Regions from separate parts of the Planococcus beijingensis genome, predicted to be linked through region 3. Evidence: riboswitches for the same ligand, from Rfam matches in the RefSeq annotation. Region 3 holds a riboswitch; each other region holds the start of a gene.

Region 1 (2,202 bases), 240 kb from region 3:
TCCATGGTGATTATTCCGTAATTTCTCTTCTTAGAAGAGAAGTTATTCTTTCATTGAATTTGTTTACATATGAGAGGTTTATCGGAAGCTGCCATTCATTCTATATATGATTTAAAGAACCCATCAACCTTCACATGAAGGATTGATGGGTTCTTTGAAATAATACGAAATATAAAGTTCTAAATTGATGCAAGTTATCTCTTAAAGTGACAGTTCAATTATCCTGGAATCATAAGACTGGACGGAGTCAGTCAAAATCTTTCTTCTCCCATTCGTCTTCAGGAATTTCCAAGTCTTCGCCGGAAAAGCGCTCTTCCTGAAACGGGTCGCCGTTCATGTGGAAACCGTTCTGCTCCCAAAAGCCCGGCTGGTTTTCATCGATGAATTCGATGCCTCGGACCCATTTGACACTTTTCCAGAAATACAGATGGGGTACGATAAAACGCAGCGGGTAACCATGCTTGGCGGTCAACGGTTCGCCGTCAAGTGAATGGGCAAGCAGCACGTCTTCCCGGTCCAAATCGGATAATGCAAGATTGGTGGTGTAATCGTAGTCGCCGTGAAGCATCACATAGCCGCTTTTCGGCGTTACACCCAATTCTTTTATCAGGTCAATAAAACGGACGCCGGTAAAGGTATTGTCGAAGCGGGACCAGCGTGTCACGCAGTGAATGTCGCGTGTTATTGTCGTTTGCGGCAATTTCAGCAGATCCTCGTAATGCAGCGTGATTTCCTTATCAACCTGGCCAAAGATTTTCAATGTCCAAGTGGCCATATCGTAAACCGGCACCTCGCCTTCGTGCAGGACAGGAAAGCGCTCGGTCAACACCTGTCCAGGCGGGAGGCGTTCAACCAGGGAAGGATCCACTACAGGGACCCGCGTACGTTTGATTCGTTCGGCTTTGCTCAGCTTCATGTGATCACTCCTTAAAATAAATAAAACTCTTCCACTGAAAAAGGGAAGAGTTGGGTCTGCTGGTGAAATTCTCTTCCTCATCTTTCAGAACATCGTGGTTCTGTTGGATTTGGCACCATTCCAGTTTGTGAACTGGCGGTTGCCGGGCGTCATCGGGCCATTCCCTCTGCCTCTCTTGATAAGGATAAAGCGTATTTAATTTCTGGTATGACTTATTTTACCGAAACCGCTTATTTCCTGCAAGATTATTCGGAAAATAATTCAGCTTCTCTCCGGCTGGCGTTATACTGATAGTACGTGGAGAATCACGTGCATAGCAAGCGTCACTTTCTGTTTATAAGGAGTCCTGCAAAATGAAAAAAATGATCGGCATTATAGGAATGGCCGTACTGTTGAGCGGCTGCACCAACACAACAGCAGAAAACGGCGATGTGCTGCTTGTTTCAACAGCTTCAAGCCTGACAGAAGTCATGAAAAAAATGGAAGAGGAATTTCATCAAGTGGAGCCGGATATCGAGCTGTCATTCAATTATGGATCATCGAGCAAGCTGCGAAGCCAAATTGAACAAGGCGCACCGGCAGATTTATTTTTATCAGCCAGTGAAAAGGATATGGAGCAGCTGGAATCCGAGCAACTGGTGAAAGCCGAAACTGTGGTGCCTTTTGCTGAAAATCGCCTGGTACTTGCGTCATTGGAGAAGTTTCCGGAAACTGCAGATTTTACAGAAATAGTGATGAATGCAGAAGAAACCATTGCGGTCGGAGAGCCGGACAGCGTACCGGTTGGAAATTTCACAAAGCAGGCGCTGGACAGCCAAGGGTTATGGCAGCCGCTTGAAGGGCGCCTTATCTACGCAAAAGATGCACGGCAAGTGGTGACGTATATCGAAAGCGGAAATGCCGGACTTGGCATCGTCTATTCCTCGGATGCGGTTATTTCCCAGGAAATAAAAGGGGCACTCGAAGTGCCGGGGCAGGAAAATCCTGTCGTCTATCCGGGAGCTGTCGTCGCGGATTCAGAAAAACAGCAGGCCGCTGTGGCTTTTCTGGATTTTGTAACGGGTCCCAAAGGGCAGACTATCCTCGAACAATACGGCTTTTTGCCTGCAAATGAGGCGACGCCATGATGCCGTATGATTTGTCGCCGCTTTGGCTGTCGCTGAGAGTTGCGGTTATTTCCACTCTATTTGTGTTTTTGGCTAGCTTGGCGCTTGCACGGTTGATGAGCAGACGTGAATTTTTCGGCAAAAGCCTGGTGGAAGCGTTGATTTTGCTGCCATTGGTCT
Region 2 (2,202 bases), on a different contig from region 3:
CTTCGGAGAAAATGGAAAAGGAGCCCTCTTTTTTCTCATCCATAAGAAAAAAGAGGGCTCCTGTTGAAACCATCTAATTCTCATCTTCCAAATGCTTTAGAGCATTTGCAGGAGTTGGCACAGTTTTTGCTTTTAAACAAATCTGCTGCCGAAACGTCTTAGGGCCTGTCCCTCGGTTTCTCTTGATAAGAAAGTGATGTATGCTATTCGATTCGTGGTTCTTACTTTATGGTGAAATAACAAAAAAGTCAAGGGAATTATTGATATTTATTTCACAATCTTTGAAATGAAGAAAATAATGAGTTTGGAACCGCTTTCAGACTGGATTTGTTGGTTTCTTTTTAAAAATGGAGGAAACTTTCTTCTCTTCTCCATTTTTTATTCGAATAATATTTTCGCTATGTTTCCATATGGCCATAGCAAATAAGGCACAAGCTGTCAGCAATGGCCATGGTCCGACGGCAGGACCAAAAGCGATAACAAAATAAACCGCGTAAAGGACCAGTACACCAATGACCAAATAATCCGTCGCAAGCGAAACACCGATGAGAAGTGCCAGGCCAACCAGCCCGAGCTTCCAGTCCAGTGCCAGCATGACACCGATCACCGAAGCCGTGCCTTTGCCGCCATTGAAGTTCATATAGAATGGGAAATTATGGCCGAATACGACACCGGCACCTATTATAAATAGAAAAGTCCAAATGATTTCGGGGGAAAAGGCACCCTTTTCCAGCAGAAAACGACAAGCTGCGACAGCGGCAAAGCCTTTAACAATGTCGATGAAAGCAACCAGCAAACCGTATTTCCAACCCAGCACGATGGCGGCATTGGAAGCACCGGAGTTTTTGACGCCTTCCTTTTTGACATTCACCCCAGATAAAAACTGTGCTGCTATGGAACCGTGCAAACAACCGATTCCATAGCCTGCGATAAACAACAGCAGAACCCATCCAAGCATATTCATTCCTCCTTCTATACTAGAAGATAACGTTTGGGAAGAAGCAAGGTTTCAAAATTTTTTGACTAATAGGGTTGACAAACCTTGTTAAAATTTTTATACTTCTCAACAAGACTAACAACCAAATCTAATAACTCTTATCAAGAGTGGCGGAGGGATAGGCCCTGTGATGCCCGGCAACCAACAGACGACCATGTCTGGAAAGGTGCTAATTCCTACAGAACCGAACGATAGGTTCTGACAGATGAGAGGAGGTAACTCCGTAATTTACGGCCCTCTTCTTAGCGAAGGGGGCTTTTTGCTGTTCTCTTCGGTGATCTTCATGAATAAAAAAATTAGGGGGAATAGAAAATGACAAACTTAAAACCAGAAACTTTATTGCTGCATGGCGGACAACAGGCGGATCCAACAACAGGATCGAGAGGGGTGCCGATCTACAAAACCACTTCTTATGTGTTTAAAGATACGCAGCATGCACAAGATCTTTTCGGTCTGAAAGACACCGGCAATATCTATTCACGCATCATGAATCCGACAGTTGATGTATTTGAACAGCGCGTGGCGTTATTGGAAGGCGGGACTGCTGCAGTCGCATTATCTTCAGGAATGGCGGCAATTGCGTTCTCCATTTTAAATATTGCTGAAGCAGGAGACGAAATCGTAGCGGACAGCAACCTGTATGGCGGCACTTATAATTTATTCGCCAATACGTTGCCGCGTTACGGCATTAAAACCATATTTGTTGATGCAACCAATCCTGAAAACTTTAGAGCGGCAATTACCGATAAGACAAAAGCGGTATTCGGAGAAATTATCGGCAACCCGAGCCTGAACGTTTTTGATGTAGAGAAAGTAGCGGCAATCGCCCATGAAAGCGGGCTTCCCTTATTGATTGACAATACATTTGCTTCACCATATGGCAGCAACCCGATCGAGTTCGGTGCTGATGTGGTCATTCATTCCGCTACAAAATGGATTGGAGGACACGGCACGACCATCGGCGGTGTTGCGGTGGATGCAGGAAAGTTCAATTGGGACAATCCACGTTTTCCAAATTACACACAACCGGATGAAAGTTATCACGGATTGCGTTTTGGCATCGATGTACCGGATGCTGCATTTGCGACAAAACTGCGTGTCCAGCTGCTTCGTGACTTCGGTCCTTCATTGAGCCCAGAAAGTGCACATGCCTTGCTCCAAGGACTGGAGACTTTGCACCTGCGTATTCCGAAACACAGCAGCAA
Region 3 (2,202 bases):
CGCAAAAATACTGCCGGTGTGAAGGTCTCCGTGAAGCAGCGCTTCCGCTTCAGTCAAGAAACTCTTCTTCAATTTCGCCACTTCCAGCTGCAGTTTGCGGTCGTTCCAAATCGCTTCTGCTGCTGCCTGCAGCTGCGGTTCGTAATCATTGGTGTCAACATCGAAGAATGGATCGGTAAAAATCAGGTCTTCTGTGATTTTGCATAGCTCCGGATTGGAAAACTCAGCAGCCAATCGTTTTTTCTCAAAAGGATGCAGCCCGTAATCAGAAGTGTGGAATAAGGTCTGGGCCAGGTATTCGCCGATATCCTGTGACAGCCTTGGAAATTGCCGGCCGTTGATCAAGCCTTCCCGCGCAATTTCGAGATGCGATAAATCTTCCATCACCGTTATAGCCAATGCTTCGTCCGTTGCATGGACGGCCGGCACCAAAGACGGCACAAACTCGCCGTGCTTCTTCAGAACATTGGCTTCGATCGTCGCACGCTTCAATGTCAGCGGCCAACTTTCGCCGATGACTTTGGCATATGGCAAAGCCTGCTTGATGATCAGCCGCTTGCCTGTGGCTTCCTCTTCAATTTGAAAAACATAATTTAGATTGCCGTCGCCGATTTCCCGGCACGTCAAGTGAGCTGTATGATCAAATGCTTGAATCGCTTTCGCCAATTCGATGGCAGCTTCTTCGGTTAATGCTTTATAGGTGGTTGGAGCCGTAAGTGTCATGGTCAATCTCCCTTTCTCTGCAATATAAAAAGCCTCTTTCCAAAAGAAAGAGGCCAGAATAAGAGATCCCATGCCTCTTATCTTTCAGAAAATAAATTTCTGATGGAATTAGCACCGTGCCTTACAGGATATTCATCCTGGCGCCAAAGCGCCCCGTCTCACAACGGTATTACGGTCGGTTGCTGGGCGTCATCGGGCCAAAATCCCTCTGCCAGCTCTTGATAAGAGTACTGCTTATCGTGCTATTAAGTTCTGAAATGAATCCTATCACGATTCAGAATTGACTGTCAATCACATTTTTTAAATAAAAACAATTTTGCAACAATGCTGTTGACAGATTTCTGTGCACATGAAATAATCAGAATTACTTTACTCTATTAAAGCAGCTCTACCATTTCGAATGATCATTTCTTTTTACGCTGAGATTCTATAAGTAGGACCAGCCCAAAAAACTTACCCAATTTCATATCTTTCTTATTCAGAGCAGGTGGAGGGACAAGCCCTATGATACCCGGCAACCGGTCCAATGGTGGACACGGTGCTAATTCTTGCAGCCAGAACCGATGGCTGAAAAATAAGAAGTTGTTAAAGCCCTTAACCTCTTCTTATTTGAAGAGGTTTTTTATTTTTTAAAATTGCATGGGAGTGTTGAATACATGAGCATCTTGACTGCTACTTATCAATTATACGGAAAGCCTGGTTCTTTTGAGAAAAAGGCGGAAGGCATCGCTTTAGGTCTGACGATCGGCTCCTGGACCGATTTGCCGCTCCTTGAACAGGAGCAGCTGAAACATCATAAAGGAAACGTCGTTTCCATTAAGGAATTTGAAGAAATCAACCATCCATTGAAACCCGAACTGGTCAAAGCGGAAGTTGCTGTCGCTTATCCGTCCGCCAATTTCTCTGCTGATCTTCCGGCCATCTTGACCACGGTTTTCGGAAAATTGTCATTGGACGGAGAAGTGAAGTTAGTGGATCTGGATTTCAGCCACGACTTACTCAGCCATTTTCCCGGTCCACGCTTCGGCATTGAAGAAATCCGCAACACACTTGGCGTAGCCGGACGGCCGCTTCTGATGAGCATATTCAAAGGCGTCATCGGCCGCGATCTGGATTTTCTGTCTGCTCAATTGCGTGAACAGGCATTGGGTAGAGTGGACTTGGTCAAAGACGATGAAATTTTATTCGACAATCCGCTGACCCCATTTGAAAAACGCATCACCACTGGTAAGGACGTGCTGACAAGCGTTTATGAAGAAACAGGCCATCGTACGCTTTATGCGGTGAACTTGTCAGGACGAACTTCCGCACTGAGAGGAAAAGCACGAAAAGCACGTGAACTTGGTGCGGATGCTTTGTTGTTCAATGTTCATGCCTACGGGCTCGATGTATTGCAGGAACTGGCTGAAGATGATGAAATTGCTTTGCCGCTCATGGCACATCCGGCTTTCAGCGGTGCTTTCACTTCTTCCACTTTCT

Evidence for each region. Region 3 has a riboswitch for S-adenosylmethionine ahead of mtnW (2,3-diketo-5-methylthiopentyl-1-phosphate enolase). Riboswitches for the same ligand answer to the same signal wherever they lie in the genome.
Region 1: another riboswitch for S-adenosylmethionine. It lies ahead of IRE19_RS09100 (sulfite oxidase-like oxidoreductase); the one in region 3 lies ahead of mtnW (2,3-diketo-5-methylthiopentyl-1-phosphate enolase).
Region 2: another riboswitch for S-adenosylmethionine. It lies ahead of IRE19_RS00825 (O-acetylhomoserine aminocarboxypropyltransferase/cysteine synthase family protein); the one in region 3 lies ahead of mtnW (2,3-diketo-5-methylthiopentyl-1-phosphate enolase).

Annotation. Positions count from the first base shown of each region.
Region 1 covers NZ_JADHDZ010000003.1:103,625-105,826, reverse strand. The annotation lists gene IRE19_RS09105 (helix-turn-helix domain-containing protein) at 1-21, shown strand, start outside; gene IRE19_RS09100 (sulfite oxidase-like oxidoreductase) at 248-910, opposite strand; SAM riboswitch class I at 991-1,101, opposite strand; gene modA (molybdate ABC transporter substrate-binding protein) at 1,270-2,043, shown strand; gene modB (molybdate ABC transporter permease subunit) at 2,040-2,202, shown strand, end outside.
Region 2 covers NZ_JADHDZ010000001.1:154,714-156,915, forward strand. The annotation lists SAM riboswitch class I at 78-192, opposite strand; gene IRE19_RS00820 (glycerol-3-phosphate acyltransferase) at 317-958, opposite strand; SAM riboswitch class I at 1,093-1,209, shown strand; gene IRE19_RS00825 (O-acetylhomoserine aminocarboxypropyltransferase/cysteine synthase family protein) at 1,310-2,202, shown strand, end outside.
Region 3 covers NZ_JADHDZ010000003.1:342,123-344,324, forward strand. The annotation lists gene mtnK (S-methyl-5-thioribose kinase) at 1-723, opposite strand, end outside; SAM riboswitch class I at 798-951, opposite strand; SAM riboswitch class I at 1,195-1,304, shown strand; gene mtnW (2,3-diketo-5-methylthiopentyl-1-phosphate enolase) at 1,380-2,202, shown strand, end outside.